Regions from separate parts of the Pseudomonas nanhaiensis genome, predicted to be linked through region 4. Evidence: predicted binding sites of a transcription regulator. Region 4 holds the regulator's gene; each other region holds the start of a gene.
What was found. The regulator FliA, encoded in region 4, starts transcription of late flagellar genes. The targets are predictions, from matches to a motif close to CTAAAGTTTNNNNNNNNNNNGCCGNTAA.

Region 1 (7,128 bases), 340 kb from region 4:
TCCACCCCCAGTTCTGGCCCGAACACCTCGATTACGCCGGCAAGCGCGTCGTCGTGATCGGCAGCGGCGCCACCGCGGTCACTCTGGTCCCGGCCATGGCCAAGACCGCAGCGCACGTCACCATGCTGCAAAGGTCACCGAGTTACGTGGTGTCGCGTCCGTTGCATGACGGGATCGCGAAACATCTGCAGAAGTGGCTCCCCATGCCGGCGGCGCATGCGGCGACTCGCTGGAAAAATGTCCTGGTGGGGAGTTTCTTCTACCGCATTGCGCGTACCAAACCTGATTTGTTCAAGCAGCGACTACTGCAGATGGTACAGATGCAGGTGGGGCCGGCGGTCGACATGAAGCACTTCACCCCCACCTACAAGCCATGGGACCAGCGCATCTGCGCCGTGCCCGATGGCGATCTGTTTCACGACCTGCGAAGCGGCCGCGCCTCGGTTGTCACTGATACCATCGAATCCTTCACCGACACCGGGATCAGGCTCGTTTCGGGAGAGGAGCTGCAGGCCGACATCATCATCACAGCCACCGGCCTGAAACTCAATGCGCTCGGTGACGTGCAGGTGACCGTGGACGGCGACGCCGTCAAACCCGGCGAAAGGATGGCCTACAAGGGGATGATGCTCAGCGACATCCCGAACTTCATCCTGACCTTCGGCTACACCAATTCCAGCTGGACACTCAAGGCCGAACTAACCGCCAATTACACCTGCCGTCTGCTGCGTTACATGGACCGGAAAGGTTTCAGGATCGCTACCCCCAGACGAGACTCGCAGGTGGCCGACATGCCGTTCCTCAACTTCACCTCCGGTTACGTGCAGCGGTCAGCCGATTTGCTGCCACGCCAGGGGGATCGCAGACCCTGGCAGGTCTACCAGAACTACATGCAGGACAAGCTCACCATTCAGTACGGCCGTGTTGATGACGGCGTAATGCAGTTCCAATAACAGGGAAATCGCCATGAAAATCAACGATTGCGTCGCTGTTCTGACTGGCGCAGGCAGCGGCATAGGACGTGCGCTGGCGCTGGAACTCGCGCGCCGCGGCTGCCATCTGGCCCTGGCCGACATCGCCGAGGAAGGCCTGGCCGAAACCGCACGACTGGCCAAAGCCGAGGGCGCCCGGGTCAGCGAACATGTGCTGGACGTCGCCAGCCGCGAGCAGGTCGCAGCACTACCGGCTTCGGTTCTGGCCGCTCACGGTCAGGTCGATCTGCTCATCAACAACGCTGGCGTCGCGCTGGGTGGGCACTTTCATCAGGTGTCGGAGGAGGATTTCGATTGGCTGATGGCGATCAATTTCGAAGCCGTCGTACGCATGACGCGCGGCTTCCTCCCCTTCCTGCAGGAGCGGCCTGCTGCGCGCATCGTCAACGTGTCGAGCCTGTTCGGGCTGATCACACCAGCAGGCCAGACGGCGTACTGTGCGAGTAAATTCGCCGTGCGCGGCTTTTCCAATGCCTTGCGCCTGGAACTCGAAGGCAGCAACGTTGGCGTGACGGTGGTGCATCCCGGTGGCGTTGCCACATCCATCGCCACCAGTGCGCGCGTCTCCGCGGACGTTTCGCCAGACGACATCGAGCGAAGCCGGGCACAGGCACAAAAGCTGCTGCGCATGCCGCCCCAACGGGCAGCACAGATCATCATAGCGGGCATCGAACGCGACCGTGCCAGGGTCCTGGTCGGGAATGATGCGCGGATTCTTTCCTGGCTTGAGCGCCTGATGCCGGTCCATTACTGGCGGCTGTTCCCGGCGCTTGCCAAGTCACCGGCTGCACCTAGCAACCAGCCCTAACCGCCAGTAAAGGACGCATCCCATGAATATCCTCATCGGGCTGGGCGCGATCATGCTCCTGGTCCTGGCCGGGCTCTGGCTGTTCACTGCCTTTACCGCCAAGCGAGTGGAAGCGGGCCTACCTCCTGAAGGTCGCTTTGTCGAAGTGATGGGCTCGCGCCTGCACATCATCGAGGCGGGGCGAGGCCCGGCGATTCTGCTCATCCATGGATTGGGCGGCGTCGCGCGCAACTTCAATTATCAGGTACTGGGCGAGCTAGCCAAGGATTACCGTGTCGTAGCGGTAGACCGTCCCGGCAGCGGGTACTCCACTCGCCATCGAAGGTCCTCGGCTGGGCTCGACGTGCAGGCGGACGTCATGGCAGGGCTGATACAGGTGTTGAAACTGGACCGGCCGTTGCTGGTCGGGCATTCGCTCGGCGGCGCCGTTGCGCTTGCCACTGCGCTGCGCCACCCCAGCGAGGTCTCCGGTCTGGCACTGATCGCACCCTTGACGCATACCCCACAGGACGTCCCGAAAGCTTTCGCCGGGATGACCATACGCCAGGGCTGGCTGCGCAGGTTGATCGCCTGGACAGTTGCTACGCCGCTGACCATTCTCAATCGCGACAAGGTAATGGATCTCGTCTTCGGCCCCGAATCGGTACCGGACGACTTCGGTGTACGCGGCGGAGGCTTTCTGGGCCTGCGTCCCAGTCAGTTCATCGCCTCTTCACGTGATCTCGGGGCGCTGGAAGATGTGCTGCCCTTGATGCAGCAGCGCTACGCCGACCTGCAGCTGCCGATCTCGATTCTGTATGGTCGTCAGGACCGTATTCTCGACCCCAGCGAGCAGGGACAGGCGCTCAAGGATGCCGTGTCACAGGCGCAACTGCAGCTGGTTGACGGCGGGCATATGCTGCCGGTCACCCAGCCGCAGCTGACCACCGATTTCATTCGCGATGTCCACAGTCGGGTCCGCGCTGCTCAATAGTGCTTCGCGATCAGGTCCTGAAACGGCCGACCTGCTGCTGCAAGCCGGCCGCCAGACGCGCCAGCGACTCGCTCGCGCCGCGACTTTCTTCGGAGCTCTGCGCGGCCTGATTCGACAGATCGCGAATGCCGCTGATGTTTCGGGCAATCTCTTCGGTGGTCTGGCTCTGCTCTTCACAGGCAGACGCAATCTGCGCTGCCATGTCGTTGATTCGCACTACCGACCCGGCCGTATCGCTCAGCGCACGCTCGGCACCGGCGGCCTGGTCCACGCTTTGCGCCGCCACTGCTGCGCTGCGCTGCATGACGCTGACCGCCCTGGCGCTGCCAGCCTGCAGGCTTGCGATCATCTTCTGAATGTCCTGGGTAGACGCCTGGGTGCGGCCGGCTAGCGCGCGCACCTCATCGGCCACCACAGCAAAGCCGCGGCCCTGTTCACCCGCGCGCGCTGCCTCGATGGCGGCGTTCAACGCCAGTAGATTGGTTTGCTCGGCAATGGCCTGAATGACGCTGAGAACTCCACCGATCTGATTGCTGTCCTGCTCCAGGCTGTTGATTACACCGGCGGCCTCGTCTACATCGCTGGCAAGCTTGCGGAGTGCTCCCATCGTCTGCCCCACCAGTTCCGACGCGTTGGCGCCCTGACTGTCGGCTTCCCGCGCCGCATCCGCAGTGGAATGCGCATTGCCGGATACCTCGTGGATGGCAGCGCTCATTTCGGTCGCAGCGGTACTGACCTGATCGATCGCCAGGTACTGCTCGCTGACCAGCTGCTGCTGAGTCACGGCGATGATGCTCAACTGCTGCGACGCCGCGGCCACCTGCAGAGTTGAATCAGACACCTGCTGAATCAACGCCTGCAACTGTTCAAGGAAGGTATTGACGCTCACCCCCAGCTGACCGATTTCATCCGTGGAGGTAACTTTAACGCGTCGGGTGAGGTCGCCCTCTCCGTCTGCTATATCCCGCAGCCGCGCAAGGATGGCGTGCAGCGGTTTGAGAATAAGACCTGGAAGAAAAGCGATCAGCAGCGCACAGACCAGCAGCCCGACCAGCGCCACCGTTGTGAAGATACCGGTATCCCTGACCACGGCTGCCTCTGCTGCAGTCACTTCAGCGGCAGACTGGCCGTCAACCTGCTGGGTCATCTGGTCGATGAGCGCACGTGCAGCACTGAAGCGCTCATACGAAACGCCGAAGCTCAGCTCGCGCGCCCGTTCCACGTCTGCAGACGTGGAGCTGCGTGCGAGCGAGACCACTTGCCGACTTTCAGTTTTCCAGGCCATGAAAGCCTGATTGAATCGCTCTGCGAGAGCCTTGGCCTGGGCAGAATCGGTCTTTTCAGCGAACACCGCTACGCGGTCATACGCCTGCTGCATGTTGTCGCGGTGATCAGCTTCAAGCTCGGGATGGTCGCCCGCACCGGCGAGTTGAACCAGGGTACGCTCGGCCACCAGCGCCTGATACAGGTCACGGTCGGCTTCCAGCAGATTGGTAGCCTGTGGCAAGAGCTCGGAGGAGAAGAGTTGTAGCCTGGAGGCAAGGTCGTTCACTGCGATGAACGAGACACCGCCCAATGCGCAGAAAAGGGCCACCAGCAGGCCCAGCGGCAGGGTCAGCTTCCAACGAAAACCTAGATTGCGGAACAGCTTGAACATGGTCAACTCCAGCGGTGAGTCTCTCGGGAACGCTGGAACCCTGTTGGGTAAAGTCCTTTTTTCTTGCCACCATCTCCAGTATCGGCGGATTGACCATACTCTTTAGACGGGTAAACGATGTTGACCTGCATCAAGTCGCCTTTCGGCTGACAAGTCAGATGAGGACCAACCGGTTGGGCAGTTCGTTTCGCTGATGCGAAGCCGGCACATGGGCCTTGAGCTCTGCGCCACAGGACTCGATGCAATCGAGGAATCCCTGCAGCACGTCGCCCCGCCTCACCTGCGTGGTGAAGCGCTCGACAATTGCTTCCCACACGCTGTTGTCGATCCGACTTGCGATGCCGCGGTCGACCATGATTTCCACATAACGCTCGGCTTCCGAGACGAAGATCAGCATCCCGGTTGCGCCGTCGGTATGGTGCAGATCCAGCTCGATGAACTGGCGCCGCGCCAGATTGGAGGCACGCCAGTGTCGAACCGAACGGGGTATGAGGTTGGTGCCGATCCTGGGCACCCTGAACAGCAGCGCCAGCACGACGAAGGTCACCCACTGCACTAGCAGCAGATAGCCGGCGCCCACAAGCCCGGGAATGAACAGCAGCGCCCCCGGTACGATCAGCGCGAGCAGGCTCGCCCACAGTAGCGGGATGTACCGGTAGTCGTCTGCCTGCTCGGCCAGTACCGTGACCATCTCCGCATCGGTGTCCTGCTCGATGCGGTCAATCGCCTCGGCCACCTGCCGCTGCTCTGCTTCTGTCAAAAGCGTCATCTTGAGTCGTCCCTTGAATTACCAGCCACCGGAAGCACCGCCGCCACCAAAACCACCGCCGCCTCCGCCGAATCCGCCCCCACCACCAAGGCCTCCGCCGCCGCGGCCCATCCCGCCCAGCAACGCACCGGCAAGCAACGCATTGCCGAAGCGGCCCCGCCGCCCGCCGCGACCACCCCGGCCGCCGCCCAGCATGCCAAGGACTATGAACAGCAGCAGTATGAAGATGCCGACCGGGGGTTGCTCAGGCCGTTGCCCACGCTGCGGCTGCGCCGGAGCCCGCAAAGGGTTGCCTCCGAGGACCGTGACCATTGCCTGCGCACCTTCGACAATGCCACGCTCGAACTCGCCCTCGCGGAACGCAGGCAACACGATACGATTGATGATGATCGAGGACTGGGCGTCAGTCAGGCGCCCTTCCAGGCCATAACCGACTTCAATCCTTACGCGGCGGTCATCGCGAGCGACGATCAGCAACGCACCATTGTCCTCGCCTTCCTGTCCTATACCCCAGGCGCGCCCGAGTTCAACGCCATAGTCCTCGATGCTGCGCCCCTGCAGATCCGGCAACGTAACGACTACAACCTGCTCGCTGGTCGCCTGTTCGTGCGCCGCGAGCATCTGGGTGAGCTGAGCCTCGGCCTGGGTGTCGAGCAACTCGGCCTGATCTACCACCCTGCCGGTCAGCGCCGGGAGTCCTGCCTCCCCGTCAGCCTGCTGTGCAGCCAGGCCGCTTGCCCAGAGAAGCAATACGAGGGTCAGAAGGCTGCCAAGCCTCATTCGAACTCGACCCGCGGCGCCTGCTCGGCATTCTCTGCCGTAGCTTCAAAGTTCTCGCGCATCGGCAAGTCGCTGTAAAGAATGCTGTGCCAGATGCGGCCGGGGAAGGTCCGAATCTCGGTATTGAACCGTTCCACTGCCGTTACATAATCCCGCCGGGCCACCGCAATACGGTTCTCGGTGCCTTCGAGCTGAGACTGCAGTGCGAGAAAGTTCTCATTGGAACGCAGCTCGGGATAGCGCTCCGACACGGCCATCAGCCGACTCAGTGCGCCGGTCAGCTGCGCCTGCGCCTGCTCGAACTGGCGCATCTTCTCCGGATCATCCAGATCGTCGGCGCTGATCTGGATCGATGTGGCACGGGATCGCGCTTCGGTCACCTCGCGCAGCGTTTCGCGCTCCTGGCGAGCAAAGCCTTGTACCGTTTCCACCAGATTGGGGATCAGATCAGCCCTGCGCTGATACTGGTTTTCTACCTGCGCCCAGGCCGATTTGACCTGCTCGTCGTAGCGCGGAATGTTGTTGATGCCGCATCCGGACAACAGCGTGGCAAGGAACAGTACGGCCATCAGGCCGATGGGAAATCGATAACGCGGGATAGCCATGGTCATGGGTTCTCGATGTCAGGCGGTTATCTGAGGGACCCTGGGGTCGCCTCGTTAGTTCAGCAGGACGAGCGCCTCGGCCGTGCTCAGGGGGGCAGCGCCCGCAGCAGCTCGCGCATCCGGTTCATGCCTGCTACCACCTGTTCGGGTGCGCCCTTGAGGGTCAGTTCCACTTCCCGCCGGTGCTCCGCATTGGGCAGACAGGCGAGCCGCAGATCGGGAAACTCCTGGAGCAGGGTTTCCATCATGGGGATCAGCGGCCCCTCACTGGTATCAGTCAGATGCAGCGTCTGGCTGACCTGGCGTCCGGGCGCCTGCAGATGCACATAGTCATGATCAAGCACCCACTCGACCATCGGCCAGGCCATGTCCGGGAACCCCGGCACGAAGTGGTGCCGGTTGATCGAAAAACCGGGGATGCGATTGATCGGGTTGGGGATGACGGAGCTCCCGACAGGAAACTCGCCCATGCGCAGGTGGTGGGCATTGAGTCGATCACCCACTTGCGCGCGTATCTCGGTGTCGGCTTCCGGGTGCAGTTCGA
Region 2 (7,128 bases), 160 kb from region 4:
GAGGATTTCCTTATGCTCCGGGTTGGCCGGGTCAAGTTTGAGGAAGGCTGCCTTGATGCGCTCGGCCAGTTCCGGTTGCAGGTCGCCGCGTACGGTCCAGTTGTAGTCGTAATAGGTGGGGGTGGTTGCGTAGGCGTGCACCTTGCTGGTGTCGACCTTGCCTTCCTCGACCAGTTTGTTCCACACCGAGGAGTTCAGCACGCCGCCGTCCACGCGGCCGGACGCAACCCAGGCGACTGTCGCGTCATGCGCATTGGAGAACGCGACGCGGCCGAAGAACGCGTCGACATCAATGTCGGCCTGTTGCAGAAAGTAGCGCGGCATCAGGTGCCCGGAGGTGGACGATACCGAGCCGAAGGCGAAGCTCTTGCCTTTCAGATCCGAGTGCTCGTCCACCGACGCGTCAGAGGCGATGAAGGTGCTGGTGAAGGCTGCGTCCTGCTCGCGCTGCACCAGGGGAACCGCATCACCGGTGCGCAACCGTGCCTGAACGAAGGTGAAACCGCCGAGCCAGGCCAGATCCAGCCGACCCGCGTCGAGTGCCTCGACCACCCCGGCGTAATCCGATACCGGCTGGAAGCGCACTTCCATATCCAGTTCTTTCTCAAGATATTTGCCCAGGGGCTCGAACTTGCGCTGCAGTTCGGTAGGGGCTTCATCGGGAATCGCCGACACCCGCAACACCGACTCGTCGGCAGCGTGAGCAGCAGGGAAAACAGCGGCAACAGACAGGCACAAGCCGGCCAGCACGGCCAGCGGACGTTTCAGCTTCGACATGTCATTTCTCCGGTTCAATAGCGGAAGACTCCCAACCGGGTGTCGAAGCCGGCCGGGGCGTGGCGCAAGTGTACTGAAAACCGCGCGTCAGGCAAGGCGCACCGAAGATGGGAACTGTAGCGAGTAGGAGCGGTGCCCCCGCCGCAAAGCCGGCGGAGCGCCGGTCGCCGCGGGTCGCGCCTCCCATGGGTCCTATCGGATATCGCCCTAGTCATTGTGGGAGCGGCGACTCGCCGCGATAGCATCCTTAAAGCCCAGATAGATGGGTGAGCTTTTGCTAATCTGCCTCCAGCTCATTTGAGGAGGTGAAGATGTCCTGGCCACTGGCTGCCAATGTGTCCCTGCTGTTCACCGAACACTCTCTGCCCGACCGCATTGCTGCGGCGGCATCGGCGGGATTCGACGGAGTCGAAATCCAGTTTCCCTACGAACTGGCTGCCGCGGATCTGGCGAAGCAGTTGGCCAGCAGCGCCATGCCCCTCGCACTGATCAATCTGCCGGCAGGCGACTTGATGTCTGGTGGGCCCGGTCTCGCCGGCGTTCCGGATCGAGTCGAAGCGTTTCGCCAGGCATTGGATCAAGCTTTGCGCTACGCCGAGCGTGCCCGGCCTCAGCGCGTCAATATATTGCCGGGCCGGCTGATCGAAGGTGTCGAGCCTGAGGCTGCGCTTGATGCGCTGGTCGCCAATCTCCAGCATGCCTGCCCGGCCTTCGAGTCCCTGGGCATCGACGTTACCTTCGAGGCGATCAACCGGCTCGACATGCCGGGCTTTCTGATTGCCACGCCAGCGGAGCAGATGAAGGTGATCAGTCGGGTTGGCCACCCCAATCTCTCTGCGCAGCTTGATCTCTATCACATGGCAAAAATGGGTGTTCCCATAAGAGAAGCCATCGCTGAGCTGTCGGGGTCGATCGGCCACATTCAGTTCGCTGATGTACCCGCGCGCGGCGCGCCGGGCAGCGGCGGTTTGGATTTTGCCGAAGCGTTTAGCGCGTTGGCGGCGGTGAACTACAACGGCTGGCTGGCAGCAGAATACCGTCCGGCAGGGTCAACTGCTTCGGATCTCGCCTGGATCGGCGACTGGCGCGACAAAGGCTGGATCAGAAGCCCGGCGAACAGCGAATAGTCTGCGCGCTGGCCAGCTTCTCGCTGGAGCTGCCGCGCAGTGAGCCGACGCTCTGCCAGCCAAGCCGCTGAGCGCTGAATACATAGGTCTCGCCGGCTGCAAAGTTGTCATAGGCCACGCCAAGGATGCAGGTGCGGTACTGCGGCTCACCCATGGTCCCACCGCCGCCGGCACCGCCGGGCATCTCGTAGCGAAAGCGCACCTGCAATTCATGAGAACCGGGGGTGAGATCAGGGAAGCGGATGCCGTCGACCAGCTCCCCATCCAGTCGATACGCCGACAGCTGGTCCATGGGCGCGGTATCGAATTCGATTCTCGCGTTGCCTTCTGCCACGGGCTCACTGGGCTGCTGGGCGCAGCCGGCCATCAGCAACGCACACACTGCAAACGTAATCTTTCGCATGATCTCTCCAGCGCCTGTGTTCCTTGCCACACTGTAGCGAAAAGCATCGAGATCTGCTGCGAACCATAAGTCGGGTTACTGCATGCCAATCAGCTCCACGCATTGGGCTGGCACCTCGGGCGGTTCCTCGGCATTCTATTCACCATAATTATGATCATGGGAGCTCCGAATCACCGGAGCGCAGAGGAGAGATCGATGCAAGCATTGAACGGCAAGGTTGCGGTAATCACCGGTGGCGGTAGCGGGCTGGGGCGCGAGCTGGCGCTGTGCTGCGCCGCGCGGGGCATGAAGCTGGTACTCGGCGACGTGGACGAGAAGGGCATGCAGGAAACCCTGCGCCTGGTCGAAGAAGCGTCCCCCGGTACCGAGTCCGCCACCATGCGCCTGGATGTGTCCAAGCTCGAGCAAATGCAGGCGTTCGCCGACCTCGCCAAGAGCCGCTTCGGCGCTGCCCACGTGATCTTCAACAACGCCGGCGTGAGCGTCGGTGGCCCGGCCTGGGAAAACACCCCGCACGACTGGGAATGGGTCATGGGCGTTAACCTGTACGGCGTGGTATGGGGCGTCAAGGTGTTCACCCCGATGTTGATCGAGCAGAACGAAGGCCACATCGTCAATACGGCCTCGGCCGCGGGCTGGCTGAACGGACCGAACATGGCAATTTACAACGTCACCAAGCACTCGGTGGTAGCACTGTCGGAAACTCTGGCGCTGGATCTGCGCGACATCAATGCCAACGTTGGCGTCACCTGCCTGTGCCCGGCCTTCTTCCCCACCGCCATCCACGAGTCCGCCCGCAACCGCCCCGCCGACAAGGGCGAAACCATCACCCCCAGCGAAACCGCCCTCAAGCGCGCCGAACTGACCAAGCAGGCGGTACAGAAAGGCAAGATCCAGGCAACCGACATCGCCGAGATGACGCTCAAGGCCGTGGAAGAGGACCAGTTCTACGTGTTCCCGCATCGCAAGATCAAACAGTTGATCGCCATGCGTGCGCAGGCTGCGGCGGATGAGAAGAAAGCGTTTGATTCCCTAAATCCCGAAGCCTGATCCCGCCTCATATCCTTTGTGGGAGCGCCGTCCCCGGCGCGATAGCGGCCTGGCAAATGTGCTGCGGCAGCCGGCGCTCCTGCGATGCTCACCTCGGGGCACCCGTCCGTCTCGGACGGGTCTGGCTTGACCAGCCAACCCCATCGCGCCGAGGGCGACGCCCCCACAAGCTGGCCGCGACTCTCCGTTCTACCGCTCGTCGCTCCAAGCTTTTCAACGCTTGACGTGCATAGAACGTGCTCGTCCTAAAGTTCCCAGCCCTAGCGCCGATAACCCAAACATCGGTAGGGAAGGGCAACGCAACCCGTTGCCAACCGTGTGGGCTAGGGCCTGTTTGACACCTGATTGGGTTGTCAAGCGAAGCAGGGAAACTTTTTTACGAAAGTTCCTAAAGGTCCTGAAAGGCACGCCGATACAGTAATCGAATGCGAACTCAATGGGTGCCTGGGCAAAGCCGGCCCGCGAGTCGCAAGCTCAGGCAAACATTATTTCAGGTCCTTCGGAGGCAATACCATGGCCCTTACAGTTAACACCAACGTAGCGTCAATCAACGCCCAGCGTAACCTGGGAGCTTCTTCCAGCAACCTGGAAACTTCGCTTCAGCGTTTATCTTCCGGCTCCAAGATCAATAGCGCCAAAGACGACGCAGCTGGCCTGCAGATCTCCAACCGTTTGACCAGTCAGGTTAGTGGCCTTGGTGTTGCGGTCAAGAACGCCAACGACGGTATCTCTATCGCTCAGACCGCTGAAGGCGCGATGCAGGAATCGACCAATATCCTTCAGCGCATGCGCGACTTGGCTCTTCAATCTGCTAACGGCTCAAACGGAGCGGATGACCGCAAAGCGTTGCAGAAGGAAGTCACTGCACTTCAATCGGAACTAAATCGCATTTCTGAAACCACCACTTTCGGTGGCCGGAAGTTGTTGGATGGGTCCTTCGGCACAAGTCAGTTTCAAGTAGGCTCCAATGCCAACGAAACTATTTCGGTCGGGCTGGGTAATACCTCGGCTCGCTCCTTGGGTGCGTACCAATCCAACTCTAACGCCCGTATCGGCACTGCCACTTTGGCTGCAGCAGCAGACACTACTGGCGGTAACGGTGTTGCAGCCACAAACGATCTGACGATCAATGGTCCGACTGGCACGGCTTCGATTGATGTGGCAGCCAACCAGCAAGCGAACTCAATCGCTAAGGCTATCAACGACAAGTCAGGTACGACGGGCGTCACCGCCTCCGCCACAACCGAAACGACTCTGACTACCGGCACAGCAGGCACGATTTCTTTCAGCCTAAAGTCGGGTGATAGCGGCGCCACCGCGGCTACGATATCGGCAGGCGTAACTGCATCTGACCTTTCTAACTTGGCCGAGGCGATCAACCAGCGCGCAGCCGAAACTGGGGTTTCTGCCAAGTTGAGCGACGATAAAGCCTCTATCACGCTTAAAAACTCAGAAGGTTACGATATTCAGATTTCGAACGCTGACAATAGCGGAGCAGCTGCTGCTGGAACCGCCATGGTAGTCGGTGGGGCGAACGTCACGAAGACTGACGGCGCAACTGCAACTGACAGTATCGTGGTCGGCGGCAAGCTGAAGCTCGAATCGGACAAGAGTTTCACCGTGGCGGAAGCTGGCACAGCAAGCATCTTCGCAGCAGCTTCAAACGTTTCCAGCTTGGCATCGGTTGCTAAGGTCGATATCTCGACGGTTGACGGCTCCAACAATGCAATTTCAGTAATTGACAAGGCTATCGCAAACATCGACTCCCAGCGTGCAAGCCTTGGTGCCGTGCAGAACCGCTTCGAGTCTACCATCAGCAACTTGCAGAGCATTTCGGAAAACGTGTCTGCGGCGAACAGCCGAATCAAGGACACTGACTACGCTGCCGAATCTGCCAATCTGACCAAAAACCAGATCATGCAGCAGGCGGGTACTGCGATGCTGTCCCAGGCGAACCAGCTGCCGCAGGCTGTCCTCAGCCTCCTGGGCTAAGGTAGCGGGGCGGTAATGATGCGGGGAGAAGGGTGACCTTCTCTCCGCTTTTTCCTATGCGAGGTTAGTACCATGGATATGGGCACACTCAAACCGTTGCAACTCAACCGTAGCAGCCTTAGCGCTGAGCCGGTCGAGGCGGGCCTCAGCAATCGCCCGGCAGCCAGACAGGCAGATGTTGCACAGCTCAAGTCGGCGATTGCGCCGGTATCTACCGACTCGCAAAACGCGGTCGGGCAATCCCCGGAGGTGGATCGCAACGCACTGGATAGCGCGATTACCGATATCCAGGACTTTGTGCAGTCAGCCAGTCGCAACATCGACTTCAATATCGACGATTCCAGCGGTCGCGTGGTGATCAACGTCACCGAGCGGTCCAGTGGCGATGTGATCAGGCAGATACCCTCGGAGGAGGCACTGCGCCTTGCCGAAAATTTGTCATTGATTCGAAGCGTTTTATTCAAAGCTGAAGCCTGAGCTTCTTCGCCGGTTTAGCTGGCACGTAACTTGCCTGATGACCGGGAAGCGCTGCGCGGATTTGTAATCCGTCAACTTTTGGTCGGAAGGATACACACATGGCTATTACAGGTATCGGTTCGGGACTCGACATCAAGGGCATGGTGGCCGCCCTGGTCAACGCCGAAGCAGCACCGAAAACTGCTCAGCTCAATCGCCTGGAAAAGGCGACCACGGCCAAATTCTCTGCGCTCGGGCAATTCCGCAGCGCCCTCTCCGAATTTCAGACCACCGTCAAGGATCTGAACAGCGCCTCGTTGTTCGAGAAGCGCACGGCTAGCTCTGGCAAAGCCGACATCTTTACCGTCAGTGCCGATACCAAGGCGGTGGCGGGTAGCTACAACGTCCAGGTATTCAACCTGGCCCAGACCAGCAAAATCGCCCTGAAGGGCCTGGATGACCCTGCTGCCAAGCTGGGTGCCGGGCAGCTTGAAATCAAGGTCGGCGATGAAACGATAGCGCTGGATATCACCGAAGAAGCCAGCAACCTGACCGGCATTCGTGATGCGATCAACGCAGCAGGCAAGGAAAAGGGCCTGAGCGCAACGATCGTGAGCGATCCGAGCGGTGTCGGCGGGGCGCGGCTCGTGCTCAGTTCGACCAAATCGGGAACCGGTAACGACATTTCCGTCACCGGAACGTCAACAGCTACCACAACGGGCACCCCAACGCTTGCCGATTTGAGCTTCACCCCGCCTGCTCCGGGAGACGACTTCGTTCCGCCTACGGTAACCGACCCGCGCGCGCCCAAGGTGATCAGTTTCGCCCGCGACGCGAACCTGGCTATCGATGGGATCAACCTCGCCAGCAAGACCAATTCGGTGTCCGAAGCCATTGATGGTGTCACCATCACCCTCAAGGCAGCGCAGTCGAAGGAAGACGTCACCAACGTCAGTACCATTAGCCTGACGGTTGGTGAAGACCGCGCTGGTGTGAAGTCGTCGTTGAAGAAGTTCGTCGATGGCTACAACAAGTTGATGAGCACCATAGGTTCACTCACAAAGGTGACGCCGGTCGGCGGCGATAGCAGCCAGCCCCTGGCCGGGGGGCTGGTCGGCGATGCATCGGTGCGTACGTTCATGTCGGGCATGCGTAGCGATATGGGCAACCCCGCTGGTGGAGGTGAGCTAAAAATCCTGTCAGACCTCGGCATCAGCACGCAACGCGACGGAACACTCAAGGTCGATGATGCCAAGCTGGACAAGGTGCTTGCTGACAACTTTGACCAGGTGAGCAGCTTTCTTACCGGCGACGCTGGCTTGA
Region 3 (7,128 bases), 1.4 Mb from region 4:
CCTGGTCGATGAAACCTTCCATCGCGATATGTCCGCCATGGGTGCGCTGGGCCTTGAACGGCTCTGCGCCTCCGGCTTGCTGGGCCTCGAGCACGCTAGCGAAGTCGAGGTCTCGCGCCTTGTAGTTGGGCGTATCGGCGTTGGCGATATTGTTGGCGATGACTTCCGCGCGGTCGGCACGAAAGGACAGCGCCTTTTCATGCAGGCCCAACGCTCGATCGAAACTCAAACTCATGACATTCCTCCGCTTGCGTGCTCGGCAAGACATTTACGGAAGTGTCAAAGCAAGGGCTATGCCAAATAATGAATATTCAGCAATATCATAGACTTAATAGGGATGGCCGAACGTCTGCGGCAAATTATTACCGCAGATTCGTCACTGAAGCCGGGCTGGCCCCGGCGTAGCGGCAAGAACGCGTCAATAGTCGGACGCGCTCAGGATGTGTCATCAGGCAAGCTGACACGGACGATCAACGTGCCTTGTAGACGATGCCCGGGCTGCACTGGACCATCTGGTAGAGCTCGGGCAATCCATTGAGGGCTTCTGACGCACCAAGCATGAGATAGCCACCGGGCTTGAGCGTAGCGTGGATGCGCTTGAGGATGTCCTTCTTGAGATCCGCCGAAAAGTAGATGAGTACGTTGCGACAGAACACGATGTCGAACTTGCCCAGCCCGGCATAGCTGTCCAGCAGGTTCAGCGCTCGGAACTCGACACGCGATCGTACCGGCTGCTTCACCGACCAACGTCCCGCGCCAGCGGCGTCGAAATACCGTGCCAGACGTTCCTGGGACAGCCCCCGCGCCACAGCCAGACTGTCATATTCGGCGGTTTTTGCTGCGCTGAGGATGCTTCCGGACAGATCCGTCGCAACAATCTGCGCGCCCGCGCGCAGTTGGCCCAGGTTGGTTCGCTCGTACTCGTCGATCGACATGCTCAGCGAATACGGTTCCTGACCTGACGAGCAGGCTGCCGACCAGATGCGCAGGCGTTGGCCGGGACTGCTCTGAACGAACTCGGGAATAAGCTTGTTCTTGAGCACCTCGAACGGATACACGTCACGAAACCATAAGGTCTCGTTCGTTGTCATCGCGTCGATGACGGACTCGCGCAGCCCACCGCGCGGATTCGCCTGAATCCGCGAGACGAGTTCACCCAGCGACTTGATGCGCTCCTGTTCGAGCAGCCTGTTCAACCGGCTGGATACGAGATACTGCTTGTTTTCCCCCAGAACGATGCCACAGGCTTTTTCAAGGAAATCCCGGAACTGCTGAAAATCGTTTGCAGAGGTCACTCAACCGCCCTATCTCGTCTATGTGCCGGCGTCATGCACCCGTCGCGTCGCGAAGGGCGTGCAGCCGGTCGATCACCCGTTTCGCCAGTTCATCCGGTTTGAACTTGGCCAGGAATTCGTCCGCGCCGACCTTTTTCACCATCGCCTGATTGAATACCCCCGACAGCGAGGTATGCAGCATGATATGCAACTTGTTCATGCGGGGGTCATTGCGCACTTCGGCCGTGAGCGTGTATCCATCCATCTCCGGCATTTCAATATCCGACACCATCATCAGCAGATGTTTCGATACGTCCTCGCCTCGATCGGCAATTTCCTTGAGCCAATCCAGTGCCTGCCTGCCGTCGTTGAGCGCGACGATTTCCACGCCGACCTCCTGCAGACAACGGGCGACCTGCTTGCGTGCAACGCTCGAGTCGTCGACGATCAGAACCTTGCGGGAAACCGCCTCGGCCTGCGTACGCTCGTCAATCACCCCAGAAGAGATCGTCTCGACTGTCGGGACCACCTCGGCAAGAATCTTCTCGACGTCGATGATTTCCACGGTCTTCTCGTCAACCCGCGTGACAGCGGTCAGATAATGATCGCGGCCAGTCCCACGTGGCGGGGGATGGATCTCTGACCAGTTCATGTTGACGATGCGTTCAACAGAGCGCACGAGGAAACCCTGCACCCTGTAGTTGTATTCGGTGATGATGACGAACGCCGTGCTCAGGTCACTCAGCCCCGCGCCCCCGGTAGCCTTGTTGAGATCGATGATCGGGAGCGTGCCGCCACGGATGTGCGCCACGCCGCGCACCACCGGGTTCAGCTTGGGCAGCAAGGTCAGCTTGGGGCATTGAAGCACCTCCTTGACCTTGAATACGTTGATTCCGTACAGCTGATTGCCGGCCAGCCGAAAGAGCAGCAATTCAAGTCTATTCTGTCCGACCAGCTGCGTTCGCTGGTTGACCGAGTCCATAACGCCAGCCATGGGCGCCTCCTCGTTATACGTGTAGCGGTACGTTTCTTGCTTCCACTACAGGAAAGCGACAGTAACTTGGCGCCACCCGTTTTGTCATCAAGGCTAATTGTATGCGTTTTATCAGGTACTGCGCGGCGCTGGCGGTTTTTTTTTCCTCCGCTTTGTCCGCGAATCCTCTGATTGAACAGCTTATCGGCACCACCGAAGCTTTTCTTGAGGAACAAGCCGAGCAGCACATCTCGGCAAGCACCCGCGACGCGCGCTACGAAGTCGAAGTCGGCCGCCTCGATCCACGGCTTCGCCTGCCTCTGTGCCCGGCAGACAGCCTGGTAACGACGCTGGAAAGCCCGGCGGTGCCGGTCGGTCGGGCCACCGTGCGTGTCAGTTGCGAGAGCGACACGGTACGCTGGCGTCTGTTCGTCCCAGCCAGGGTAAGCCTGTTCGAGCAGGTCCTGGTCACCCGGCGCCCTCTGTCCCGTCACGAGGTAGTACAGCCGGCTGATATTGCCTTAATGGAGAGAGACGTCGGTCTGCTTGGTGACCAATACCTGACCGATCCTGGACTTGCGCTAGGCAAGCGCGCAAAGCGACAGCTCTCTGCGGATATGGTGATCGGCGCCAATCATCTGGAGAATGATGAGATCGTCAAACGCGGCGACAAGGTGGTGATCAGCGCGGCAAACTCGCAGATCTCGGTACGCATGCCAGGCGAAGCGCTTCAGGCAGGCACCGTCGGCAGTCAGATACGCGTACGCAACACGCGCTCCGGGCGGGTCGTTACCGCCCGAATCATTGGACCCGGACAGGTAGAAGTGGCGATGTGACCGCCGAACCGTTTCCGCTATACTGCTGTCTGATTCCTCAGCGGCTGCAGAAGCCTAGACTGTGAATCGAGTCACATAGATTTTTCCTAAAGTTTTTCCTGCATCGGCCGTTACTGATGTTAGTAAAACATTCAAAGTTCTGAGGACCTGTAGAATGGTTATTGACTTCAATGCCCCCAACGGCGCAGGCAATAGCAGCCGAACCGGCCAGGCTGGTGCCGCATCCGTCAAGCGCGAGCCCGGTGCAGACAGCGCCCGCGGTGCTGACAAGGCGCCTGAGCAGAAGCAGCCGGCTGGCGAGTCGTCGGTCAAGCTCAGCGAGCAGGCACAACAATTGAACGCTATAGAAGAACGTCTCCGCCAGCTTCCGGAAGTGGACAGCGAACGCGTTGCGCAGATCCGTCAGGCCGTGGCAGATGGCAGCTACAAGCCGGACAGCAGCCGTATCGCTGACAAGCTTCTGGCGCTGGAGAGTCGCTAAGCCTGAAGACTGGTGATGGCCCCGGTTCGTGGAGATGACAGATGATCGATCTGCAAACGATATTTGACCAGGCCATCCAGGATTGTCAGCAGTTCCTCGATCTACTCGATCAGGAACAGGACGCGCTGGGTCGACATGACATGCCCGAACTCGAGCGGCTGCTCGACCTGAAGTCTCCGCTGATCAAGGCGCTTTCACTGCACGATCAGGCCATAGCCGGCTGGTGCCAACAGACAGGCAAGCGGCCGGAACAGAGCCTTGAACATTTCATCGCGTCGCTCGGGCAACCGCAACTGGTGGAAGGCTACGACGCTTTCCGCGAAGTCCTGGAACGCTGCCAGTCTGCCAATCAGCGTAACGCTCGGCTCGTCAGGCATAGTCAGTACGCGACGGGGCATCTGATCGATCTTCTGCGCAATCAAGGCGAGTCGAGCCAGAGTGTTTACGACCGGCAGGGTCTGACAAGCCGCTCGAGTTCGCAGCGCCCGCTCACCAAGGTCTGATTTTTTCCGGTATCGGAGAGCCGTTATGCTGACTGCCTTGCTGTATAGTGGCGGGACTATCACAACGGATGTCGAGAGCCAGCAGCACCATGCTATTTGAACAAGAAGTGGGTCCTCAGCCACCCCGGGAAGTTCGCTCCAGGATCGAAATCACCTCGCTGTTAAAAACGCTCCAGCAGTCGCGTGACCCGCTCATGGTCACTTTCTCCGAACGGACGCAAAAGTTTCAGAGCTTCATCGTCAATGTTGATTCCGCCACCGGCTACCTTTGGCTCGATGAACTGATTCCTCGTGACGGGGATCGCTTCGTCGAACAGGGCGAGGCTTTTCGTATCGATGCCTGGCACGAAGGCGTGCATATTCGCTGGAGCTGCCCGGCGGCGGAGAAGGTCAATTTCGAAGACGCGCCGGCCTATACCGCCCCCCTGCCTGAAGACATGATTTATCATCAGAAACGCGGGGCCTTTCGTGCCACGGTGCATCGCGCACTGGAAACCGGTATCGGGCTGATCAAGCAGCAGCGCCAGCAGCAAATCACCGGAACACTGGTCGATATTTCTGCCACGGGCTGCAAGGCTCGGTTTGCGGGAGATCTGAGCAAGCAGCTCACGCCCGGAGAGCTGTTGGAACAGAGTTTTCTCGAATTGCCCGAAGCAGGTCGTCTCAGGATCGCGCTGGAGGTACGGCATGTGGTGCACGATGAAAGCGTGGATGAAAGTCACGTCGGTCTGCGCTTTCGCCAACCACCGCCAGCCGTGCAAAGACAGATCGACCGCTATGTGAATACCTTGCAGCGCGAAGCCAGGCGGCTGGAAAAGGACGACCTGTTCTGATCTTCAGGCGGCCCGATGATCTTCGTCGTCGTGCCGCCGCCCGCTATAGCCGTCCGCGTCATCCAGCATCTGCTCAGCCACGATCTGCTCGTCTACCCGGGGGTCGATAGCCGCAGCCAGAGGAGAACTGACCAGATTACCGGCCGCAGGCATGTAATGAATGGGCGCTTCTTCGACCAGGTGTTCGCCAGTAACTCTGCCGGGGCGCACCTGCAGCGACAGTAGCAATGTGCAGATCCCCATGAACAGATACAGTGCCTGAGGCCCCCAGAATTTCATTACGGTCGAGCCGAGCAGTGGTCCGACGCTGGCCCCCAGACCAAACGTGACCAACAGCATTGCCGACAACAGCACGCGATGTTCCTGCTCGACGTGGTCATTGGCCAGCGCCACGGCTAGCGGGTACAGCGTAAAGGCCAACACGCCGAACAACGCGGTCATCAGCATGAGGCCCGCGCGCGGGAGCACGGCGACTGCAATGAGCAGGACCACCCCGGTCAACACAATCGCGTTGATCTGAATCATTCGGCTGCGATCCAGACGATCCGAGAGCCAGCCGACGGGCCATTGAGCCAGCAAGCCGGCCCCGATCGTCACCGCCATAAAGATGCCGACGTCGGAGGTTGCCAGGCCGACCGTGCTCGCGAAAACAGGAGCGAGACCATAGAAAGCGCCGAGAAGGATGCCTGAGACGAAGATGGTGCTCAGTGCGAGCGGCACGCGTTCAATGAAAAATCGCACCTTGAGGGGAGCAGGATGAAGGGGCGCCGGGTGGATACGATTGGTCACCGCAACAGGAACGAGGCACAACGAAAAGCACATTGCCACTAACAGAATATGGCGAAGATCCAGTTCGGGCATCACGGCCAGCAGCACCTGACCAAACGCCAGCCCAAGGAACGTCACCACCATGTACGCAGCGAACACCCGTCCCCGCTGGTGCGACTCTGCCTGCTCGTTCAACCAGCTTTCGAGCACCATGTACTGACACATCATGGCCATGCCAACCAGAAAACGCAGTCCAAGCCAGACCGATACACTGTCACTCAAAGCGTGACCGATCACCGAAGCCGTAACCACTCCTGCACTGGCTACGAACGCACGGATGTGGCCAACTCTTGCGATCAACCGGTGCCCGACCCAGCCGCCCAGCACCAGGCCGACGTAATAGCCTGTCATCAGGATACCGATCCAGACCTCGCTCACCCCCTCCCCGGCTAGACGCAGCCCAATGTAGGTACTGAGGAGACCGCTCCCGGTCAACATCAGGAGAGTCGCGAAATATAGTGAAGAGAACGCGGCGAAGGTGCTGGACATCTGGACTCCTGACAAGCGCAACCGGCGGTGCGAGGCCGGCAATAGATCGCATCGCCGAACCGATTGGCCAGCGGGAAAAGCAGTCGTTCGACTGAGACCGGGAAGACGAGTTCCGGACAGAACAGACGCACCGGCCGACGGCGGAGCGTCGCGAGTGTGGTGCGCGAGCCCGGATTCGAACCGGGGACCTACCGCTTAGGAGGCGGTTGCTCTATCCAGCTGAGCTACAAGCGCACTGCGTCGTTGCGAGTCGCGCATCTTACCTTAGGCTTGCATGAGTCGCCAGAGGAGTGAACTTGCCAGCAGAATACTGCTAAAATGCCATCCGTCTGAATCCCGTCACAAAACCCAGACATTTTTCTGTCGCGCCCTTCAAATATCTAAAAAAAAAGGTATAAAGAGAAGTAATTGGGCTGAATGTGTTGTCAGCATGATAAGGAAACCGTTCCTACCAATAGCGGACGTACTGGTGGCAGGAAGCCATAAGCGACTTACCAGCCAGCATCGATTACACAATTTAGAGCGATTTCGTTGCCCTATGAAAACAGCAATCCAACACTACACGAGCAGAACCGCCGATAAATTCGTGGTTCGACTACCGCAAGGCATGCGCGACAAGATCGCCGAGGTGGCCAAAACGCACCACCGCAGCATGAATTCGGAAATCATCGCCCGGCTCGAGCATAGCCTGCTGGACCTGCCCACCCTTCCCGAGCAACCTTCCAGGCAATCGCTGAATGATCAGCAACTGGACGCGCTCAGCCACCCGGAGCGAGAGCTGCTGGTGCGCTTCCGTGAAATGAGCCGCAGGCAACAGAACGCGCTTCTGGCTTTGTTAGCGGCCGAAGCCAGCTGATACGAAGCACAAAAAAACCGCTCCTGAGAGCGGTTTTTTTGTGCCGGCGATTCGC
Region 4 (7,128 bases):
CGGCATGCCGCACTTTTCCTTCCTCAGCCTGGGCGCCCTGGCCGCAGCCGGTGCGTACTACATTTCGGTCAAGCAGAAGGCCAAGGCCGAGGCAGCGGCCGAGGTCGAGCGGCAGGAAGCGCAGGTGCCCGCCGTACAGCGGCCGGAGACCCGTGAGTTGGGTTGGGACGACGTCACTCCGGTCGACATGGTCGGACTGGAAGTCGGTTACCGCCTGATTCCGCTGGTCGACCGCAACCAGGGTGGTCAGCTGCTGGCGCGCATCAAGGGCGTGCGCAAGAAGCTGTCACAGGACATGGGCTTTCTCATGCCTTCGGTACATATCCGCGACAATCTGGATCTGGCGCCCAACGTGTATCGCGTCACGCTGATGGGTGTCGGGGTAGCCGAGGCGGAGGTGTATCCGGATCGCGAACTGGCGATCAACCCGGGTCAGGTTTTTGGCGAGATCAAGGGGCTCGCCGGCAAGGATCCGGCATTTGGTCTGGACGCAGTGTGGATCGAGCCGATGCAGAAGGATCAGGCCCAGTCACTCGGCTACACCGTCGTTGACGCCAGCACTGTGGTTGCCACGCACCTGAACCAGATCCTCAACAAGCACGCCCACGAACTGATCGGTCATGAGGAAGTGCAGCAGCTGATGCAGGTGCTGGCCAAGGCGTCGCCCAAGCTCGCCGAAGAGCTGGTTCCCGGGATGATCTCGCTGTCCGGTCTGCTGAAGGTGCTGCAGGGTCTGCTGCAGGAACAGGTGCCGGTGCGCGACATACGGACCATCGCGGAGGCCATCGCCAACAACGCTGGCAAGAGTCAAGATCCTGGCGCCTTGATTGGGGCGGTCCGGGTCCAGCTGTCGCGCTCGATCGTGCAAAGCATTGTCGGGCTTGACTCCGAGCTTCCCGTGATCACCCTCGAACCAAGGTTGGAACAGATATTGCTACAGACCATTCAGAAGGCCGGACAGGGTGCTGATGAAGGCATCATGCTCGAGCCGGGGATGGCTGAGAAGCTGCAGCGCTCCCTGGCCGATGCGGTACAGCGGCAGGAAGTCCAGGGCAAGCCGGCAATTTTGCTGGTAGCCGGACCGATCCGCGGGATGATGGCAAAGTTTGTGCGGTATGCCACACCCGGAGCCCACGTACTGTCCTACCAGGAAATACCGGACAGCAAGCAGGTCACCATCGTTGCGACGGTCGGCCAGCAATAAAGCTCAGCAATGACTGCTCGGCGCAACCCGCCAGGCAACAGGACAATCGAGGTCAGCCATGAAAGTAAAACGTTTCTTTGCCGCCGATATGCGTCAGGCGATGAAGCTGGTCCGGGACGAACTCGGTCCGGATGCCTCGATCATTGCCAATCGCCGGGTAGTGGGTGGCGTCGAGCTAACCGCCGCGCTGGATTACGAAGCGCCGCGTCTGACCCCGCCGACACCGGGCCTGAGCCAGGAACTGAAAAAGACCCAGGAGAAGATTCTCAGCGCCCGGGCCGAGCTGGAATCCGGTGAGCGCGCCTCCGGTGGTCCTCAGGTCAACCGTCAACTGTTTGGCGAGACGATGCGTCAGGCCGTCGAGAGTGGATCGCCGGTTGCTCAGGCGCTTCTGGCGCGCATGCAGAACGAGCAGGCCAGCCAGCCGGCAGCTGCAACTGTTGCACCGTCGGCTGCCACGCCGGTGGCGGAAGAGGGCGCCGGTCTCAGCGCGATGCGCGCCGAACTCGCCGGCCTGCGGGAGATGCTCGAGACTCAGCTGGGCAGCCTCGCCTGGGGGCAGGTGAACCAGCATCAGCCGCGGCAGGCCAGCCTGTGGCGTCGCCTGACCCAGCTGGGCCTGCCAGCTGAACTGTGCAAGGAACTGCTGGGCAAGGTCGCCGACGTCACCGACGTGCGCCAGGCCTGGCGCCTGTTGCTGGCGCATCTGGCGCACAGTATTCCTACGCTGCGTGAGGAGCTGATCGAGCAGGGCGGTGTCATAGCTCTGGTCGGTCCTACGGGCGCAGGCAAGACCACGACCCTGGGCAAGCTGGCGGCGCGTTACGTGCTCAAGCACGGCAGCCAGCATGTGGCGCTGGTCACCATGGACACCTACCGTATCGGCGCGCATGAGCAGTTGCGTACCCTCGGTCGTATTCTCAACGTGCCGGTGCGGGTGGTCGATGAACAGAACAGTCTGAGCGACGTGCTCGACGAGTTCTCCGGCAAGCGCCTGGTACTGGTCGATACTGCCGGGCTGCAGGCGCAGGATCCGCAGTTGCGCGGCCAGCTGGCCGAGATTGCCGCGCAGGGCGCGCGGGTGCGGACCATGCTGGTGCTCGCGGCGACCAGCCAGTATCGGGTGTTGAAGGCAGCGTTTCACAACTACCGTGCTTGCGGTCTGTCCGGCTGCATCCTGACCAAGGTCGACGAAGCGGCTACCCTTGGCGAGTCTCTGGGGCTGGCTATGGAGCAGGGTTTGCCGGTAGCCTATCTGGCAGATGGCCAGCGCATTCCGGACGATATAAACAAGGCTGTGGGTCATCAGCTGGTCAGCCGGGCGGTCAGTCTGGCAGGCAACGAAGCCCCGGCAGATCAGGCCATGGCCGACGTGTTTGCGGGTATATTGCATACCCAGCGGGCAAGCTAACGAATTCTAAGACAAGGTAATCGACATAGATGGCCAGCAAACATCCGGTTCAGGTTATCGCGGTCACCGGCGGCAAGGGCGGGATCGGCAAAACCAACGTTTCGGTCAATCTCAGCCTCGCTCTGGCTGAGCTTGGGCGGCGCGTGGTGCTGCTTGACGCCGACCTTGGCCTGGCCAACGTCGACGTGCTGCTCGGTATCAAGCCCAAGGCGACGCTTGCCGACGTGCTGGAAGGCACCTGTGATCTGCGAGATGTACTGATCGCCGGTCCGGGTGGCATCCGCATCGTGCCGGCAGCCTCCGGTGCGGCGAAGATGGTCAATCTCAATCCGCAGCAGCACGCCGGCCTGATTCAGGCGTTCAGCGACATCGGCGACAACCTTGATGTGCTGATTGTCGACACCGCTGCAGGAATCGGCGATTCGGTGGTCAGCTTCGTACGTGCGGCGCAGGAAGTGCTGGTCGTGGTATGTGATGAGCCCACGTCGATCACCGACGCCTACGCACTGATCAAGCTGCTGAATCGGGATCACGGCATGACCCGTTTCCGCGTGCTCGCAAATATGGTGAGCACGCCGCAGGAAGGTCGCACGGTGTTTGCTAAACTCACCAAGGTGACAGACCGTTTCCTTGACGTTGCACTGCAATATGTCGGTGCAGTGCCTTTCGATGAAGCGGTGCGCAAGGCAGTACAGAAGCAGCGGGCAGTGTATGACGCCTTCCCGCGCAGCAAGGCTTCCATTGCCATTCGTGGCATTGCGCAGAAAGTGGATTCCTGGCCCCTGCCTGCCAACCCACGCGGGCACCTCGAGTTTTTCGTCGAACGTCTGGTGCAGCAGACAGGGTCGGGGCTATGAACGCATCGGCCAGTGGAGTACGCATGTATACCCGCGCCCAAAGTTCTGCCGAATCACAGGACCGCCTCGTTGAGCAATTCGCGCCACTGGTCAAGCGCATTGCCTATCATCTGCTGGGCCGGCTGCCGTCCAGCGTTCAGGTCGAGGACCTGATGCAGGCCGGCATGATCGGCCTACTGGAAGCCTCCCGCAAGTTCGATCACGGCAAGGGCGCCAGTTTCGAAACCTACGCCGGTATCCGCATCCGTGGTGCCATGCTCGATGAGGTGCGCAAGGGCGATTGGGCCCCGCGTTCGGTCCACCGCAATACGCGCATGGTCAGTGAGGCGATGCGTAATGTCGAAGGCCGTTTGGGCCGCGACGCTAAAGATCACGAGATCGCTGCCGAACTCAATATGAGCCTCGAGGATTACTACTCGATTCTCAACGACACGGCCGGCAGCAAACTGTTCAGCTTCGAGGATCTGCTCGAGTCCGGTGGCGATGCCGACGCGCACGGTGATCATGAACCCTACGGCGGCTTGCAGGACGAGCGGTTTCGCTCGGCGCTGGTCGACGCGATCGACGGCCTGCCGGAGCGTGAGAAGCTGCTGCTGTCGCTGTATTACGACGAAGAACTGAATCTCAAGGAAATTGGCGCCGTCCTCGGCGTCAGTGAGTCCCGTGTAAGCCAGTTGCACAGTCAGTGTGCGGCGCGTTTGCGGGCGCGCCTGGCCGATTGGCGCAACGATTGATTTTATCGCCAGCATCCGGACAATGCCCGGGTAGCCAGCACCGCAACAACGACAAGGCTGGCAAGGCCATTAGCATCTGATTAGCGAGTGCGAACCTGCACTTTCCCTGGTTTGTACGGAGGTCGACTTGGACAAGAACATGAAGATTCTCATCGTTGATGATTTTTCGACGATGAGACGTATTATCAAGAATCTGCTGCGCGACCTGGGGTTCACCAACACGGCGGAAGCCGATGATGGCAATACGGCGTTGCCGATGCTGCAGAGCGGCAGCTTCGATTTTCTCGTTACAGACTGGAACATGCCTGGCATGAGCGGGATCGACCTGCTGCGCGCCGTGCGCGCCGATGAGCGTCTCAAGCACCTGCCGGTGCTGATGGTCACCGCTGAAGCCAAGCGCGATCAGATCATCGAGGCCGCTCAGGCCGGGGTCAATGGCTATGTGGTCAAGCCGTTCACCGCGCAGGCGCTGAAAGAAAAGATCGAGAAGATTTTCGAGCGCGTCCAGGCTAAGTAATCCGGGGTACAGGTTATGGCTTTAAGCAAGGATCCCGGCCAGGCGACTGCTCAGGAATTCGAACACTCCCTCAAGGACAACGCACGGCAACTGGTCGAGTACCTCGAGAAGGGCCAGTTCGGCGAAGCGGTTCTCGTCATTCACGCGATCAATCAGGCGCGCGACCGCGGCCTGTATCACGAGGTCGGGCAGCTGACCCGCGCGCTGCACAACGCCATCGTCAACTTCCAGATCGACACGTCGCACGCACTCGGCGACAGCAACGAGGTATCGAAGATTTCCGACGCCTCCGACCGTCTCGATTACGTAGTCAAGCTGACCGACAAGGCCGCCAACCGGACCATGGATCTGGTCGAGAGCAGCGCGCCCATCGTTTCCGACATGGGCCAGGAAGCCTCGGCGCTCAGGGCAGACTGGGAGCGTCTGCAGCGACGGGAAATGGCCGCTACCGAGTTTCGCGACCTGTACAAGCGCATGGGCGACTTCCTCGAGAAGACCGAGAGATCCAGCGCCCAGGTCTCCGGGCATCTGAATGACATCCTCATCGCCCAGGATTATCAGGATCTTACCGGTCAGGTGATCAAGCGTGTAACCGCGCTGGTTCATGATGTCGAGGAAAGCCTGGTCAATCTGGTGCGCATGGCCGGTCAGGTCGATCGCCTGGCGGGGATCGATCACAACGATTCACGACGCGAAGAGAAAAAAACCTCGGACAGGGGTGAAGGTCCGCAGATTCATGCCGATAAAAGAGAAGACGTGGTTTCTGGACAAGACGAAGTTGATGATCTTCTGTCCAGCCTTGGCTTCTAGGGGAGTGGGTGCATGAGTTTCGACGCGGATGAAGAGATCCTCCAGGACTTCCTGGTGGAAGCCGGAGAGATCCTCGAATTATTGTCCGAGCAGTTGGTGGAGCTGGAGAACCGTCCCGAGGACATGGATCTGCTCAACGCCATCTTCCGCGGCTTCCATACCGTCAAGGGCGGTGCAGGGTTTCTTCAGCTCGATGCTCTGGTCGGCTGCTGCCATATCGCCGAGAACGTCTTCGACATCCTGCGCAAGGGTGAGCGGAAGGTCACCTCCGAGCTGATGGATGTGGTGCTGCAGGCCCTCGATGCAGTCAATGGCATGTTTGCCCAGGTCCGTGAGGGCGAAGACCCTACGCCGGCCGATCCGCAACTGCTCGCGGCGCTTGCCGTGCTGGCTCACCCCGCTGGTGAAGAAGTGGCTGCGGTCCAACCTGCGGTCGCTGCCGTCACCACCCCCGCGCCGGAACTCGAGATGGCCGGTGCCACTGCGGACGACGCAGACGGCGATATAACCGATGACGAGTTCGAGCAGCTGCTTGATGCCTTGCACGGCGGCGACGCGCCAGCTCCCGCAGCGACGGCAGAGCCGCCAGCTGCTGCAGCCGGTGCCGGCGACGAGATCACCGATGAAGAATTCGAAGCACTGCTGGATCAGCTCCACGGTGCCGGCAAGCCCCCTGTCGTAGCTGAAGCGCCCAAGCCATCCCAACCAGCCGCTCCGGTGGCAGCCGGCTCGGACGAAAACATCACCGACGACGAATTCGAAGCGCTGCTTGACCAGTTGCATGGCAATGGTCTGGCGCCCGGCGTTGCGCCCGCGGCCTCTGCAGCCTCCGGTGCCGAGCCGGCGGTGGAGCGAAGCGGCGTCGACGATCACATTAGCGATGACGAGTTCGAAGCACTGCTCGATCAGCTGCACGGCGCTGGCGCTGCACCAGGTAAATCAGATGCTGCCGAGCCGAAAGCAAGTGTGGCGCCGGCCAAGGCCGCACCGAAGCCAGCGCCCAAGGCCGTATCCAGGCCCGAGGCCCTGAAAACCGAGACTCAGGCCGCACCGGCGAAGGCTGCTGCGCCCGCGCCGGCTGCCGACGCCAATGCTGCCGAAACCACCGTTCGGGTAGATACCGCCCGGCTCGACGAGATCATGAACATGGTCGGCGAGCTGGTGCTGGTCCGTAACCGCCTGGTGCGTCTCGGCGTAGCCAGCGGTGATGAAGAACTGAACAAGGCGGTGAGCAACCTGGACGTGGTCACCGCCGATCTGCAGACATCGGTCATGAAGACCCGCATGCAGCCGATCAAGAAAGTCTTCGGCCGCTTCCCGCGTGTTGTCCGCGACCTGGCACGCAGCCTGAAGAAAGAGATCAATCTTGAACTGATTGGTGAAGAAACCGATCTGGACAAGAACCTTGTCGAGGCGCTGGCCGATCCGCTTGTGCACCTGGTGCGCAATTCGGTCGATCACGGCATCGAGCCGCCGGACGAGCGCGAATCAGCCGGCAAACCACGCACTGGCAAGGTGGTGCTGGCGGCCGAGCAGGAAGGCGACCACATCCTGCTGACCATCACCGACGATGGTCGCGGCATGGACCCTGAGGT

Region 1: the regulator FliA is predicted to act here: its motif matches at 4,509-4,536, upstream of KEM63_RS06810 (methyl-accepting chemotaxis protein).
Region 2: the regulator FliA is predicted to act here: its motif matches at 3,603-3,630, upstream of KEM63_RS04520 (flagellin).
Region 3: the regulator FliA is predicted to act here: its motif matches at 3,170-3,197, upstream of flgM (flagellar biosynthesis anti-sigma factor FlgM).

Annotation. Positions count from the first base shown of each region.
Region 1 is NZ_CP073751.1:1,501,473-1,508,600, reverse strand. It holds gene KEM63_RS06825 (flavin-containing monooxygenase) at 1-953, shown strand, start outside; gene KEM63_RS06820 (SDR family NAD(P)-dependent oxidoreductase) at 967-1,800, shown strand; gene KEM63_RS06815 (alpha/beta fold hydrolase) at 1,823-2,773, shown strand; gene KEM63_RS06810 (methyl-accepting chemotaxis protein) at 2,784-4,430, opposite strand; gene KEM63_RS06805 (TPM domain-containing protein) at 4,585-5,199, opposite strand; gene KEM63_RS06800 (TPM domain-containing protein) at 5,218-5,979, opposite strand; gene KEM63_RS06795 (LemA family protein) at 5,976-6,584, opposite strand; gene KEM63_RS06790 (competence/damage-inducible protein A) at 6,671-7,128, opposite strand, start outside.
Region 2 is NZ_CP073751.1:997,071-1,004,198, forward strand. It holds gene KEM63_RS04500 (putative selenate ABC transporter substrate-binding protein) at 1-777, opposite strand, end outside; gene KEM63_RS04505 (hydroxypyruvate isomerase family protein) at 1,089-1,904, shown strand; gene KEM63_RS04510 (PA0061/PA0062 family lipoprotein) at 1,879-2,307, opposite strand; gene KEM63_RS04515 (SDR family NAD(P)-dependent oxidoreductase) at 2,503-3,357, shown strand; gene KEM63_RS04520 (flagellin) at 3,871-5,349, shown strand; gene KEM63_RS04525 (flagellar protein FlaG) at 5,422-5,826, shown strand; gene fliD (flagellar filament capping protein FliD) at 5,925-7,128, shown strand, end outside.
Region 3 is NZ_CP073751.1:2,576,727-2,583,854, forward strand. It holds gene flgB (flagellar basal body rod protein FlgB) at 1-235, opposite strand, end outside; gene KEM63_RS11590 (CheR family methyltransferase) at 471-1,295, opposite strand; gene KEM63_RS11595 (chemotaxis protein CheV) at 1,327-2,268, opposite strand; gene flgA (flagellar basal body P-ring formation chaperone FlgA) at 2,370-3,083, shown strand; gene flgM (flagellar biosynthesis anti-sigma factor FlgM) at 3,238-3,564, shown strand; gene KEM63_RS11610 (flagella synthesis protein FlgN) at 3,606-4,067, shown strand; gene KEM63_RS11615 (flagellar brake protein) at 4,157-4,900, shown strand; gene KEM63_RS11620 (MFS transporter) at 4,904-6,217, opposite strand; tRNA gene KEM63_RS11625 (tRNA-Arg) at 6,375-6,451, opposite strand; gene KEM63_RS11630 (Arc family DNA-binding protein) at 6,756-7,073, shown strand.
Region 4 is NZ_CP073751.1:1,160,091-1,167,218, forward strand. It holds gene flhA (flagellar biosynthesis protein FlhA) at 1-1,204, shown strand, start outside; gene flhF (flagellar biosynthesis GTPase FlhF) at 1,263-2,615, shown strand; gene fleN (flagellar synthesis regulator FleN) at 2,645-3,472, shown strand; gene KEM63_RS05295 (RNA polymerase sigma factor FliA) at 3,469-4,206, shown strand; gene KEM63_RS05300 (chemotaxis response regulator CheY) at 4,346-4,723, shown strand; gene KEM63_RS05305 (protein phosphatase CheZ) at 4,739-5,533, shown strand; gene KEM63_RS05310 (chemotaxis protein CheA) at 5,546-7,128, shown strand, end outside.